2 regions of the Mesorhizobium sp. NBSH29 genome follow, and region 2 is predicted to be linked to the other one. Evidence: predicted binding sites of a transcription regulator. Region 2 holds the regulator's gene; the other holds the start of a gene.
What was found. Region 2 encodes PhoB, which activates phosphate uptake and scavenging genes when phosphate is short. Its sites were predicted from a motif close to TGTCATNNANCTGTCAT; they were not measured.

Region 1: GA830_RS15535 (PhoX family protein) is a predicted target of PhoB. The motif match lies at 2,521-2,537, and genes of this name have one in related genera.

What each region holds. Positions count from the first base shown of each region.
Region 1 is NZ_CP045492.1:3,111,797-3,119,554, reverse strand. Features, by position in the region: gene dusA (tRNA dihydrouridine(20/20a) synthase DusA) at 1-419, shown strand, start outside; gene GA830_RS15535 (PhoX family protein) at 482-2,473, opposite strand; gene GA830_RS15530 (sulfite exporter TauE/SafE family protein) at 2,640-3,473, shown strand; gene GA830_RS15525 (ArsR/SmtB family transcription factor) at 3,532-3,849, shown strand; gene GA830_RS15520 (SRPBCC family protein) at 3,846-4,250, shown strand; gene GA830_RS15515 (ATP-dependent Clp protease proteolytic subunit) at 4,268-4,909, shown strand; gene GA830_RS15510 (TIGR02281 family clan AA aspartic protease) at 4,946-5,644, opposite strand; gene GA830_RS15505 (DUF1289 domain-containing protein) at 5,641-5,880, opposite strand; gene GA830_RS15500 (nicotinate-nucleotide--dimethylbenzimidazole phosphoribosyltransferase) at 6,064-7,065, shown strand; gene GA830_RS15495 (sensor histidine kinase) at 7,171-7,758, opposite strand, start outside.
Region 2 is NZ_CP045492.1:505,965-513,722, forward strand. Features, by position in the region: gene xylF (D-xylose ABC transporter substrate-binding protein) at 1-262, opposite strand, end outside; gene GA830_RS02480 (ROK family protein) at 447-1,685, shown strand; gene phoB (phosphate regulon transcriptional regulator PhoB) at 1,761-2,450, opposite strand; gene phoU (phosphate signaling complex protein PhoU) at 2,473-3,177, opposite strand; gene pstB (phosphate ABC transporter ATP-binding protein PstB) at 3,215-4,039, opposite strand; gene pstA (phosphate ABC transporter permease PstA) at 4,061-5,377, opposite strand; gene pstC (phosphate ABC transporter permease subunit PstC) at 5,374-6,840, opposite strand; gene GA830_RS02510 (substrate-binding domain-containing protein) at 6,931-7,758, opposite strand, start outside.

The DNA of each region.
Region 1 (7,758 bases), 1.0 Mb from region 2:
TGAAGGCTGCAAACCCGGCGCGCTTTATCGGCATCAATGGCGGCATCCAGACCATTGAGACGGCGCGTGAACAGATTGCGCACGGTCTTGATGGGGTGATGCTGGGGCGCGCTGCCTATCACACACCCGGCGTGCTTTCAGGTGCCGATGCGCTGATTTCCGGCGGTGAAAGCGCGCCGATAGTTTTTGCCGAACTGATTGACACGATGGCTGGCTATGCAGCGCGCCATATCGAAAATGGCGGCAAGCTTGGCCATGTCACCCGCCATATGGTGGGGCTGTTCCACGGCCTGCCCGGCGCGCGGCGCTTTCGGCAGATATTGTCAACCGATGCAACGCGGGCAGGGGCCGGGCCAGAGGTCTTGCGCGATGCGTTTGCGGCGGTTGATTTTGAACAGGCCACCGAGGCTGCGGCCTGAATTTTTGAGCAATGTGAAGCGCGCGTGCACCCCTTTGAGAGGGCTGCACGCGCGCTTGTTATTTAAACGCCGATCTTGCCGCCGCCTTGTTTGGTGATGACGACAACTGCTGGGCGTGGTGGCATGTTGTCTTTGAAATCTGGCCAGCGGGTGGACGGGTCGTTGAAGGTGGAGACGCGGCCGAATTCTGGCCATGCTTCACCATCATCACCTGGATGCTGGATGGCGACGAAGGCGCTTTGGACATCTGGTGCGAACATGGGGCCGCACAGTTCGCCGCCGGCAGGACAGCGGTAGAAGTGTTTGGAGGTTCCGCGGCCTTCGCCTTCCGTTTCCAGTCCCCACAGACCATCGGCACGGCCAGTGTCTTCTGCGCTGTTGCCATCGGTGGAGATCCACAAGCGGCCTTCGGCATCGACGGCGCAATTGTCTGGCATTCCGAACCAGCCATCCTTGGTGGTGGCCGATGAGAAGGTGGCACCGACTTCTGCGATGGAAGGATCACCGCATTTCACGAGGATTTCCCATGTGAAGGTATCGGCGGCATGGTCCTTGTTGGGTGCTGTCATTTCAACAATGTGACCGAACAGGTTTTCAGGGCGCGGATTGGCCTTGTCGACCTGCTCTGGCTTGCGGCGGCTGTTATTGGTCAGCATGACATAGACTTTTCCGGTTTCCGGATTGGCCTCGACATCTTCTGGACGGTCCATCTTGGTCGCGCCGGTGGTGTCTGCGGCAAGCCGCGTGCGGATGAGCACATCGCCTTGGCTGTCAAAACCGTTTTCAGCCGTGAGTTGGCCTTCGCCGTGGATCAGCGGCATCCAGGTGACGGTGCCATCATCATTATATTTGGCAACCGAAAGCGTGCCCTTGTCGAGCAGGTCCATATTGGCCGCACGATCATCCGGGTTGTATTTTCCCTCGGTGACGAAGCGATAGACATAATCGAAGCGCTCATCATCACCGCAATAGACGACGACGCGGCCATCTGTGTTGACCAGCATGGCGGCACCTTCGTGCTTGAAGCGGCCAAGTGCAGTGCGCTTTTTAGGCACTGAGTTTGGATCGGTCGGGTCAATCTCGACAACCCAGCCGAAGCGGTTTGCTTCGTTCGGTTCCTTGATAATGTCGAAACGGTCATGATATTTGGCCCAGGCATATTGTGCGCCCGGTGCGCCGAGGCGCTTGAAATTGGCGTAGTTGGGGTGGGCTTCGCCCATTTCGCCCATGAAATAGCCGTTGAAATTTTCCTCGCAGGAAATCCACGTGCCCCATGGTGTCATGCCGCCCGCGCAATTGTTGATCATGCCCTTGACCTTTGTGCCGGATGGATCGGCATTGGTCTGCATCAGCGCGTGTCCGGCGGCGGGGCCGGTGATTTCCATTTCCGTCTCAGCGGTGATGCGGCGGTTGAGCGGGGAGTCCTTCTTGTAGGTCCATTTGCCGTTTTCGCGCAGAACCTCAACGACGGCACCACCATGGGCCATCATTTCGATTGCCACCAGTTCCGGTGTCATGGCGGCGAAGGCAACTTCCTTGCTTTCCTGACGCGCCATTTCAGGGAACATCAGTTCCTCATTGGTGTATTCATGGTTGACGGCCAAAAGGCCGTGGTCGGACTTGCCGTCTATCGGAAAGAAGCCAAGATAATCATTGTTGTAGCCGAACTGTTTTGCCTGCGCTTCGGCTGTCTGGTTGAGCGGGTCAAATTCAGGTGCGTCGGCAAAAAGCGGGTCGCCCCAACGGATCAGCACATCGGCATCATAACCGGCAGCGACATGGTGATCAGCATCAACGCCGGCGGTGACTTCATCAAACACAAAGCGGGTGGTGCCTTGGGCGTGCGCCTGTTCAGATGCCAGCATGGCAAGCGGACTGACGGTTGCGGTGATGGCGGCGACGGCGAGAGAACCGCGCAGCAAATCGCGGCGCGAGAACCGGCGCGCGATGATTTCACCCATCGTGTCGGCTGTGGAATTGTTGGAGCCGGTGTCCTCGGAGAGTTCGGCGCGGATAGATCGCGTCAGCTTGTCGGTTTCGTGATCGTGGGTCATGGAAGCTCCTGTCCGGTCCTATGGAGCGGGACACTTCGCATGGTCACATTACAGTTCTTTGACGGTCGCTGGAATGAGGTGATGACGGTCCAGCAGATACCGTGCTGGCGCTTTACATCCCCGCATCGCGGCGATAGCGGAGGTCCTTCATCAGAGGAGATCTCGCATGCCGGACATGTCGATGGGTGGAAGCGAGATTGCCATGTTTGTCATGGGCATTGCTGCAGCGGGCGTTGTCGCGGGCTTGCTGGCGGGTGTATTCGGCATTGGCGGTGGAGCCGTCCTGGTGCCTGTTTTCTATCAGGTGTTCGGCCTGCTCGGAGTAGACGAGGCCGTGCGCATGCATCTGTCGGTCGGTTCGTCTTTGGCGATCATCGTCCCAACCTCGATCCGCTCCTTCACCAGCCACAAGGCCCGGGGCGCGGTGGATATGGATCTGCTCAAATCCTTTCTCGTTTCGATCCCGGTAGGCGTGGTTCTGGCAGCCATTGCTACGGCCTCTATTTCAAGCGCTGGCCTGCGCATTGTGTTTACCGTGGTGACCGTTCTGGTGGGTATCAAACTGCTCTTCGGTCGCGACCACTGGCGGCTGGGCAGCGAAATTCCCGGCAATCCGTGGCGGTCGGTCGTCGGAACAGGGATCGGGTTTTTCTCGACCTTGATGGGCATTGGCGGCGGCATCATGAACAATACCTTCATGACGCTCTATGGACGTCCCATGCACCAGGCTGTGGCGACGTCAGCCGGTGTCGGTGTGATGATCGCGGTGCCGGGCGCTGTCGGATACATCATCGCCGGTTGGAATAACACTTTGCTGCCGTTTGCCTCCACCGGTTTCGTCAACTGGGTCGCAGTTGCGCTGGTCATTCCCATAGCGCTTGTCGTCACGCCCTACGGGGTAAGGATCGCGCACGCTTTGTCGAAACGGCAGCTTGAAATCGGCTTCGGGCTTTTTTGTCTGCTGGTCGCATTGCGGTTCTTCGCCAGCCTGATGGGCTGACGCTCGGCGTTAGCAGATTTTGCTTGCCAATAGATAAGTGCAGGCTTATCTATTTGGCATGATTGAACCCCAGATCTGGCGCGCATTGGCCGACCCAACCCGACGCGCGGTGTTTGAAGCACTCGCCAGTGGCGAAAAAACTGTTGGCGAACTGACCGCTGGTTTTGACATCTCGCAGCCCGCAGTCTCGCAGCATCTGGCGGTGTTGAAAGAGGCGCGGCTGGTGAGCGAGCGCCGCCATGGCCGCAACGCGTTTTACACCATTCATCCCGGCGGCCTGCAGCCGCTGGCCGAGTGGATCGACCGGTATCGAACCGACTTCTGGCCGGAGAAGATCGAAAAGCTGAAAACCGTTTTGAAGGGGATGGATCAATGAGCGACGAGAAGCGGGGGGCCGGTGCGTCGGGCGACACTCTGGAATTTGAGGTTGATCTCGCCGAGCCAGCAGAAAAAGTGTGGCGTGCCATCACTCAGCCGGAAATCATGGCCGAATGGCTGGGACGCACGCTTGGGCCCGTGGAGCAGGGCGCGCGGTTCACCCTTTCGGACAAGCAAACCACCATCGATTGCGAGGTGCTGGCGGTCGATGTCGGGCGGTCGGTGCGCTATGCTTGGCATGATGATGCGGGCGTTGCTTCTATTGTCTCCTTTGAACTCCAGCCTGATGCGACCGGTGGCAGTAGACTGCGCATCAGGCACGGCGACTTCAAGCGGACCGAGATGCGGCTATCGGCTGCCAATTCCAATATGGCGATAGCGCATTTGCGCGCCGCATGAACGGGAGAGCTTTTTTGATGAACACTCTTGTACCGATGGTGATCGAACAATCGAGCCGGGGCGAGCGCTCGTTCGACATTTTTTCGCGTCTGCTGCGCGAGCGGATCATTTTTCTCAATGGCGAGATCAACGACACGGTTTCAGCACTCGTGTGCGCTCAGCTGCTGGCGCTGGAATCAGACCATCCGGGCAAGGAAATCGCGCTCTATATCAATTCTCCGGGTGGCATGGTGACCAGCGGCTTCGCCATCTATGACACGATGCAATATATTTCATGTCCGGTCTCGACGGTGTGCATGGGCACAGCGCGCTCAATGGCGTCTTTCCTTTTGATGGCAGGCGAGCCGGGATTGCGGATTGCACTGCCCAACTCCGACGTGGTGCTGCACCAGCCATTGGGTGGGTTTCAGGGGCAGGCGTCCGACATCGAACGCCATGCCGACAATGTGGCCAGAACCAAGCGGCGGATGATTGCACTCTATGCGCACCACTGTGGGCGCGCGCCCGAAGATGTGGAGCGTGTTCTGGACCGCGACTACTTCATGAGTGCCGAGGAAGCGCGTGACTGGGGGATTGTCGACCACATTTTCGAGCGCCGTTCTGCGACGATGCCGCTTGCTCTGGACAGCAGTGCTGCACCGCGGATCGGCGTGTCGTAGCTACGAAATTCCTGATGGACCGCTGCTCACGCGCCGTCAGTCACGCAGGATCATCCGGTCGCCGCGTACGTCATATCCGGAAAGGGTACCAAGGAAATTCATGCCGAGCAGTGACTGTTCGAGCGCGTGGGCCTCAGCGACTAGCACTGGTACGCGGCGCCGGACTATGGAGCCGACTGCGACTTCATCGGCGATGGCACGCGCTGCACGGCCGGTGCCATTGGCGGTGGATACAGAAACGCTGAAGCTTAGCCTGTTTGGATCAATTCCGGCTCGGCGGGCGTCGTTTAGCGTCAACACGGTTGTCGTTGCGCCGGTATCGACCATGAAATCAACCGACGTTGTGTCGACCTTCGCCCGTACCCCAAAATGGCCGCTTGGCAGCTTTTCAAGTTCGACCGTTTGTTTGCCGTTAGAATCCGTCAACGATAGTGGGCTGCCGGGAACAAGACCAACCGTGATTCGGCTTGCGACGTCTTGCAGTTCGTATCGGTATTGATACCCGGCGATGAAAACAAGGATGAGGAGCGCCCGCAGGGCAAGGCTGCGCAGCACTGTGCCGAAGCGTTGCCCGGAAGACAGGATGCCAACCGCAACGAAGGCACTCCACAGTGCAATATAGGCAGTTCGGCCGATCTCCTCGCCGGAGATACCGATGATGTCTGTTCCGGTCAGCATGATTGTCGCCAAAGCTACTGCGGCTATGGCAAATACGAACCAGAACAATGACTTCATGCCGAATCTTCTTGGGACCGTTCCCGCGCCATTCGGCTGCGACGTGTCTCGCGGCGGGGGCGACGCTCAACGGTTTCAAGTCTTGCGGGCAGGGTGGCCATGATGGCGCTGCGCTGGTGGGGGGCCATGCTCATCCAGTCCGAGATTTCGTTGCCCGTGCGTCCGCAGCCGAAACAATAGCCGGTTTTCATATCGATGGAGCATACAAGGATGCAGGGCGATTCGATGGCCGTCATTGCCGTTCCCGGATGGTCTCATCCACATGGTGCACCGCAATTGGCAATGCAAGTTCTTTCGAAACCGGCGCACTATGTCGTGCGTCTGCCATCAAAAACTCAACAGCGGGTGCTTGTCTGCGCATCATTGCGCATTTATGCGCACGGATGGACTTTTTTCACTCACCTTGATTTGGCGGACAGATGACCACCAGCGGCCTTCCATTTGACGATTTTCGCACCTTGCTCGCAGGGGTCGAGGGCCCCGATCAGGGGGCTGCTGCACGGGTGCGCGCGCTCTACGCCGCAACAGGTAAGCCAAAAGGCTCACTTGGCCGTCTAGAAGACATCGCCGAATGGCTGGCTGAGTGGACGGGCAGGGCGCCGCCGGTCATCAACAAGCCGCTGGTGGCCATTTTTGCCGGTAACCATGGCGTGGCCGCCAACAACGTGATTTCACCACGGGCTGCGGCCTCGACCGCGCAGGTGGTGGAGCTCACGGCAGCAGGTGGAGCAGCAATCAACCAGTTCTGCATTGCGTCCAACCTTGGGCTCAAGGTTTTTGACCTAGCGCTTGACCTGCCAACGGCAGACATCACGCAGGATGCGGCGCTTGATGAGAAAAGCTGCGCGGCGACCATGGCTTTCGGGATGGAGGCGGTTGCAGACAATATTGATCTTTTGTGCATCGGCGATCTTGGCGTGGGCAACACGACAGTCGCTGCGGCGTTGTTTGCTGCCTTGTTCGGCGGTTCGGGCGCAGATTGGGTAGGGTCTGGCTCAGGCGCAGACGACCCAATGATGGCACGCAAGGCTGGCGTCGTGGACAAGGCGCTGGCTCTGCATGGATCGCATCTGAAAGATCCGCTTGAGGCGCTGCGGCGAGTCGGCGGGCGCGAATTCGCTGCCATTGCCGGCGCTATCCTTGCGGCGCGGTTGCAAAAAGTGCCGGTGGTGCTGGACGGGTTTGCGTCAACGGCCGCTGCTGCGGTTCTCCATGCGTTGAACCCGCATGCACTCGACCATTGCGTCCTGGCGCATCTTTCTGTCGAGAATGGACACAAGCGGGCGGCAGAGAGGCTGGGTCTGCGCCCGATCCTTGATCTCAAGCTTCACCATGGCGAGGGTACAGGCGCCGCGCTCGCCGCCGGTATCGTAAAGGCTGCGGCATTGTCTCTGTCGGGAATGGCGGCCGCGATACGTTAGCTGGCTCCGGCCGCGCCAACTTGCGGTGCAGATCGGTCACGTCCGTTCATGTGACCGCAAGAATGGCAGACGTCTGTGGCGCCCACAGTTGCACTGCAAGTGTTATCAGGATGCGAAGCGGCGGGCGGGCGGCTGATCCTGCTGGCGATGAATGGCCGGAAGTGATTCCATGACGCGCGAGGCAGGGAATATCGCGATCGCCTCTGTGCCTTCGCGCAGCTTGGAGTGAAGTTCGAACTCGCCGCCATGCATCGCCATCATGCCTTGGACAATGGGCAGCCCGAGGCCGGTACCCTGCTCGGCGCTTTTGATGGCAATCGAGCCCTGCCCAAAGGCTGACAGGACGATTGGGATCTCGTCTTCCGGGATACCTGGGCCGTTGTCCTTGACGGAGATATACTGGCCGCCACCGACCGTCCAACCCACCTTGACGATGATCTCCCCGCCACTACCAGTGAATTTGACTGCGTTCGACAAGAGGTTGAGCGTGATCTGGCGCACAGAACGCTCATCGGCATAGAGGCGTGGCATATCGCTCTCATATTGCTGGACGATGCGGATGTCCTTGTTGCGCGATTTCAACTCCATCAGGCGGCAGCACTCTTCCACCACATAGACGATCGTGACCGGCTCTTCATTCAGCGTATATCGGCCGGCCTCGATGCGCGAGAGATCGAGAATTTCATTGATGAC
Region 2 (7,758 bases):
TGATCAGCGCGTTTGCGCCCTGCGCAATCAGGCTCTCGACATCCGTCAGCTGCTTGCCGGGGCTAGATTGTGCATCGGCGGAAATATATTTGTCGCCGGTTGCTTCAAGCGCCGCCTTGATTGCGGCTTCGTCAGTCTTCCAGCGCTCTTCCTGGAAGTTAGACCAGGATACGCCGATAATCTTGTCTTTTGCCGACGCGGCGATGGGCAGCGTAAGCGACATGGCAACGCCCGCCAGAATGGCGGCTGCGAACTTGTTCATGAAATTCCTCCCTGCGCCGGTAAGGCGCTGCAACGATGTTCGGAGCACTTTTTTTCGAGCTCCGAAAAAATAAATGACTCAACCCCGCATGTGAGTCAATGATATTTCCAGGACGCAAAATGTTGACGCCATGCCACAATGCGTGGAAGAGCCGAGACAACACACATGGGAGGGATACCGGAACATGACGGTCGCAATCCGTCACGACGATCTGCGGCGCCGCAACCGGGCAATGGTGATGGCGTCCGTTCGCCGGCAACGCACCCCGTCGCGCACCGAGATCGCCGCAGCAACCGGCCTTAGCCATTCAACAATTTCTGCAATTTCGGCTGATCTCATCGACGAAGGGATACTGATAGAGACCAAGGCCAGCGACCCGCGCACGATACGGCGTGGCCGCCCGCAGGTGGCGCTGGGGCTATCTCCCGACGCCGCCTCGGTGATTGCCTTAGTGCTGTCGCTGAACGCGCTATCGGCCTCGCTAATTGATTATTCGGGCGAGGTGATCGCGCAGGAGACCCGACGGTTGCCGACGCTGACCCTGTCGCGTTCCGACCTTGTGGCCGATATGGTGGCGATGGTGCAGCGGCTGATTGCGGGACGACCATTCGGCGTGAAGCCTGCTGCGCGCATTGCCCTTGCGGTGCAAGGTACCACCGATGCGGCCGCGCGCGCCATGCTATGGTCGCCGATCACCCCGCATAGCGGTATCGCCTTCGCAGATATTCTTGAAGATGCCTTTGGCATCCCAGCAACTGTTGAGAACGACTGCAACATGATCGCGGTCGCCCTGCGCTGGCACAAGCCCGAGCGCTACCGCGACGACTTTATCGCGATCCTGCTGTCGCATGGCATCGGCATGGGTATGGTGTTGAAAGGCGAGTTGTTCACCGGCACGCAAAGTTCCGGCGGCGAATTCGGCCATCTCGTCCACCGCCCGGATGGCGCTCTGTGCCGCTGCGGCAGACGCGGCTGCGTCGAGGCCTATGCCGGCAATTATGCGATCTGGCGAAAAGCCTGCGAACAAAGCGAAGACGAACTGCCGGTCGACATCAAAGACAGCGACATGATTGCGCTGGCCGCTCGTGCCCGGGCCGGCGGCGGAGCCGAACGCGAAGCCTTTCGCCGCGCCGGGGAAGCACTTGGGTTTGGGCTTGGCAGCCTGTTTGCTCTGATCGATCCGGCGCCTGTGGCTATTGTTGGCCATGGTGCGCTGGCTTTCGATCTTGTTGAACCCGCACTCCGAGAAGCACTCGCGCGCACCGCCGGCGGCCAGCACTCAAAAGCCATCTCGTTCGACACCGAGCCCGACGAGATGCCGCTTATTCGGGAAGGTTGCGCGATGCGGGCTCTGACATTCGTCGACCAGAACATTTTCGCGCCGGGCCTTGACCAGAAGTCAGCCGAGGGTTCGCGAGAGTGACAGAGGTGCGCTGGCCAAAAGCGTTGGACACGCAAAAAGCTGGAGAGGTCTGGGGCTCAGAACCTCTCCAGAAAATTATGCCTCGCGGATAGCGTAGCCGGCGCCACGGATGGTGCGGATAACATCCGGCATACGGCCATTGTTGACCGCCTTACGCAGCCGGCCGACATGGACGTCGACTGTGCGCTCGTCGATATAAATCGTCTCACCCCAGACATTGTCGAGCAACTGGCTGCGCGAGAAAACGCGGCCAGGATGCTGCATCATGAATTCGAGCAGTCGGAACTCGGTCGGCCCAAGCCGAATCTCGCTCTTCTTGCGGTATACCCGGTGCGATTCACGGTCGAGCACGATGTCGCCGACCTTGAGCACGCTGGAAAGCACCTCCGGCTTGGCTCGACGCAGCAACGCACGCACGCGGGCGATAAACTCCGGCGTCGAGAAGGGTTTGACAAGGTAGTCGTCAGCGCCGGTTGAAAGCCCGCGCACCCTGTCGCTCTCTTCACCGCGCGCGGTGAGCATGATGATCGGCAGCCGCTCGGTCTCAGGCCGCATCCTCAAGCGCCGGCACAGCTCAATGCCCGATACGGCGGGCACCATCCAGTCGAGCACCAGCAGATCAGGAACATTCTCCTGCAACCGGATTTCCGCCTCGTCACCGCGGGTGACGACCTCGACCTGATATCCTTCGGCTTCGAGGTTGTAGCGCAGGAGCACACCGAGGGGCTCCTCGTCCTCCACGACCATGATCTTCGGCGCAATCATATGCGGGCTGTTCCTGTGAACGTTATTCAGCAACCACCGTCATCGACGTCTCGTCCAGCTTCGGACGATGCGGCGGCAACTGGGTGCCCGTCATCACATAATACGCGTTCTCGGCAATGTTGGTAACATGATCGCCGATACGCTCGAGGTTCTTGGCGCAAAAAAGGAGATGCGTGCACGCGGTGATATTGCGAGGGTCTTCCATCATATAAGTAAGCAGTTCGCGGAACACCGAGGTGTACTGGATGTCAATCTTCTCGTCCTCGGCCCGGATCGGCTTCAGGCCTTCAGCGTCACGTGCGACATAGCGGTCGACCACACTTAACACCTGCTGCAATACCATTTTTGCCATCGAATCTATCGAATGCGTCAGCGAGCGCGGTACGCCCTTGCCCACCGCACCGACCCGTTTGGCGACATTCTTGGCGAGATCACCGATCCGCTCGAGGTCCGAGGCCATGCGGATTGCTCCGAGAACCGCCCGCAGATCCTGCGCCATCGGCTGGCGCTTGGCGATCAGCGTGATGGCGCTGTCATCAAGTTCACGCTGCATGGCGTCCATGATTGCATCGTCGGAGATCACCCGCTGTGCCATACCATTGTCAGTGCTCAGTAACGACAGCGTCGCCGATTGAACCATCTTTCCCGCATGGTCGCCCATATCGCGGATCAGTCGGTCGATGTTTTCGAGTTCTTCGTCAAACGACGCCACTGTGTGTTCGCGCATCATGTTCTCCTCGTCATCGGTTGGCGGGCTGGTCGACTTAGCCGAACCGGCCGGTGATGTAGTCCTGGGTGCGCTTGTCATCGGGGCTGGTAAACATTTTTTCCGTCGCGCCCTCCTCGACCAGATAGCCGATGTGGAACATTGCCGTGCGCTGCGACACACGTGCCGCCTGCTGCATCGAGTGGGTGACGATCACGATCGTATAATTCTCGCGCAACTCATCGATCAACTCCTCGACCTTGGCTGTGGCGATCGGATCAAGCGCCGAACATGGTTCGTCCATCAGGATAACTTCAGGGCTCACTGCAATCGCGCGCGCAATGCACAGGCGCTGCTGCTGGCCTCCGGACAGGCCGGTGCCCGGCTCCTGCAGGCGGTCTTTTACCTCATTCCAGATCGCTGCCTTCTGCAGGCTGGACTCCACGATGATGTCCATCTCGGCCTTGGTCTTGGCAAGACCATGAATGCGCGGACCATAGGCCACGTTTTCATAGATCGATTTTGGAAACGGGTTCGGCTTCTGGAACACCATGCCGACACGGGCACGCAACTCCACCACGTCGATCTTGGAATCGTAGATGTCTTCATCGTCGAGAGTGATCTTGCCGGCGACCCGCGCTGAATCAATGGTGTCGTTCATCCGGTTAAGGCAGCGCAGAAAGGTGGACTTGCCGCAGCCGGATGGTCCGATTAGCGCTGTGACCTGGTTTTGCCGCACGTCAAGGTCCACACCGAACAGGGCCTGCTTGTCGCCGTAAAACACGTCGACCTTTTGGCCGCGCATCTTGATGATCTCGTTGGCTTTGGAATTCATGGACTTGCCTACTGCGGTTTCGAGAGACTGTTCGGTCAGGATATTCATGACGGGATTCCTTTTACCAGACTACCAGCGCCGCTCGAACCGCCGCCGCAAAACAATAGCGGTGATGTTCATGGCCATGAGAAACATGAGAAGAATGATGATAGCGCCAGACAGGCGTTCCACGAAGGCGCGCTCCGCCTCATTGGCCCACATGTAGATCTGCACCGGCAATGCTGTTGCAGGATCAAACGGCGTTGCGGGATAATCGGCAACGAAAGCCACCATGCCGATCAAAAGCAGCGGCGCGGTCTCACCCAGCGCACGTGCCAGCCCGATGATGGTGCCGGTCAGGATGCCGGGTGCGGCGAGCGGCAGAATGTGCTGGAACACCATTTGCATCTTCGATGCACCAAGTCCGAGCGCCGCCGAGCGGATCGATGGCGGCACTGCCGCTAACGCCGCGCGCGTGGCGATGATGATGGTAGGCAGCGTCATCAGGGTCAGCACCAGGCCACCGACAAAGGAGGCCGAGCGCGGCATGCCAAAGAAGTTGATGAACACCGCAAGCCCGAGCAGGCCGTACACAATCGACGGCACCGCAGCCAGATTATTGATGTTCACCTCGATCAGGTCAGTCAGCCGGTTCTTCTTGGCGAACTCTTCCAGATAGATAGATGCTGCAACACCAATCGGTAACGCCAGAATAAGGACGATGATCATCATATAGAAGGAGCCGATGATGGCGACGCCCATGCCTGAGGTTTCCGGCCGGCTCGATGCCCCGAAAGTGAACAGGCCCTTGTTGAAATGCTCCGCCATCGTACCTTCTGCACGAAGCTTGTTCATCCATTCGACCTGCTGGTCCGAAACCTTGCGGCGGCTCTCGTCGACATCAAGATCGATCTGGCCCTTGAAGGCAGAGTCCAGATTGGCGGCGACAAGAATCTCCACATTACGTGTCTGTCCCAGCACCGAAGGATCGCTCTCCAGGATCTGGCGCAGTTGCACCCGTGATCCGTCGGACAGGAAACCCTTGAGCTCGCGCACCAGTGGCTTATTGGCTGGGTCGATACCAAGCTTTTCGATCAGCGCGTTTTCGGCAAGCTTTGGATAGTTTGCCCGCACCAGCACATTCGGGTCGGTCTCGCGCTTGTTGCCCGGATCGATGACCTTTTCATCAAAGGTGACGGGCAGCGTCACCGTCGTTTGCCAGAACGCCGTGTAGCCCTTGGAGACAATGGTCACCAACATGATGGCCAGAAAAGCCAGGCCGACCGAGATCGCCAGCATCCCATAGATGCGGAATCGACGTTCGGAAGCGTAGCGGCCTTTCAGGCCAATATCACGGCGCTTTGGCGTCGCTACCGGCGTGATCGAATTCATCGAAATGTCGGTCATTCGTACTGCTCCCGATATTTGCGCACGATGTAGAGCGCGCCGATATTCATCACCAGCGTTAGAAAGAACAGAGTGATGCCGAGCGCAAATGCCACCAGGGTCTGGGGCGAATTGAACTCGAGATCGCCTGTCAGCTGATTGACGATCTTCACGGTAATGGTGGTCATTGCCTCGAACGGATTGATGGTGAGCCGCGCTGCCACACCGGCAGCCAGCACCACGATCATGGTCTCGCCGATAGCGCGTGAAGCCGTCAGCAGAATGGCGCCTACAATGCCGGGAAGTGCCGCTGGCAGAATCACCCGCTTGATGGTTTCCGAGCGCGTTGCACCCAACCCGAGCGATCCGTCCCGCATCGCCCTTGGCACTGCCGTAATGATGTCGTCGGAGAGCGACGACACGACCGGGATCAGCATGATGCCCATCACCAGACCGGCGGTCAGGATGCTTTGTCCCTGGATGAATGGATTGCCGCCAGCAAGCACTGCGCTGAGATCGCGCAGGAAGGGTCCAAGCGTCACCACTGCGAAAATCCCGTACACAATGGTGGGGATACCAGCCAGCAACTCCAGCGCCGGCTTGACCACGGCGCGCACCTTGGGCGCCGCATATTCAGCCATGTACACTGCCGACATCAACCCGACCGGTACAGCAACAAGCAGTGCAACCAGCGCAATGTACATCGTCCCGGCAAGCAGCGGGATGAGACCAAACTGACCCTCGCTACCGCCTGAGCCAGCCGCCGAAAAGCGTGGATCCCAGACCGTGCCGAAGAAGAAGTTCATCGGCGAAACGCTGCCAAAGAAGCTGATCGTCTGGAACAGCATGGACATCACGATGCCGACTGTCGTCAAAATGGCGATTGTCGAAGCCGCAAGCAGCGCCCAGAGCATGACGTTTTCAACATTGTTGCGTGCCCGGGAGCGAGGCGCGATGCGACTTAGCGCGTAGAGCGCGCCAGCAATCGCAAGTATGAAAGTAAGAATCGCACCCGTAATCCCGATCCATTTTTCACGCGAATTGGCTTCGACGGCAATCGGGATCATGTAGTCCTGTGTGTCGGACGCCAGGGCCACGCCCTTGGCTGCCAGCAGGGGCTGCAGCTCGGCAAATGTCGTTGGCATCGACTGCGCTGTCTCAGGATCGAGACGCTCGATACCGCGCGCCAGACTGCGCACCAGGCTGGCCGCGAGCGCCTCGCTCGAGACCCTGCTTTCGGCGGTCCGCTCGGGCAGCGCCGAATGAATGTGGCGGTCCATATAAACAGAATCGCCGATGGTCCACACGGCGAAGAAAAACAATGCAGGCAGCACGGCGAGGAGAAACGCCCACCAGCCGTGATAGTGCGCCCGCGAATGCGGCTTCACCTTGTTCTTATCGTATGTGCCCGCGCGCTGCCGGCCAACGAAGAACGCGACCAGACCGATGGCAAAGACTATGGCTAGTACGAGCGTAGACGACATGAACCCACCCCTCAGAATTTTGGCAACCGCCGGTAGGACGGCGCAATGGATGGGCGCGGGACTTACCCGCACCCATCCAGGCTGAGATGATTACATGGTCTTCCCGTCAGCGAACGCTGCACGCTGAGCATCGCGCTCGGCATCGGGAGCTGCCACCAGGCCATACTCGGCGAGCGGGCTTTCCGGGCCGACCATCTGGTCGTCGAGGAAGAACTCAACATATTCCTTCAGGCCAGGAACAACGCCCAGATGCGCCTTCTTGACGTAGAAGTAGAGCGGGCGCGATACTGGATACTCACCGCTGGCGATTGTCTCGGTCGAAGGTGCAATCCCACCAACCGTCGCAACCTTCAGCTTGTCGGCGTTGTTTTCGTAGAATGCCAGACCGAACACGCCAACGCCGGTCTTGTTGCTGTCAATGCGCGACAGCGTCTCGGTGTAATCGCCATCGATGTCGACAGCCTTGCCGTCCTTGCGAACGGCAATGCAGGCCTTTTCGATTTCTTTCTTGTCTTCGATGCCAGAAGCCTTGATGGCGTCCTTGTCGCAGCCTTCTTCCATCAGCTTCACTTCGAACACTTCGCGGGTGCCGTGCTTTTCACCCGGAATGTAGGCAGCGATGTCCCAAGCTGGCAACTTGTCGTTCACTTCGCTCCACTTGGAGTATGGATTGTCGACCATCTGGCCGTCCTTTACTACCTTGGCTGCGAGCGCTAGGTAGATGTCCTTTGGCTCAAGCGCCCAGTCGTCACCCTTGATATCGGTGGCGAACACGATGCCGTCGTAGCCAATCTTGATTTCTTCGATTTCCTTGACGCCGGCCTCAACGCACGACTTCACTTCGTCTTCCTTGATCTTGCGCGAGGAGTTGGCAATGTCGATGGTATCTTCGCCAACACCCTTGCAGAATTCCTTGAT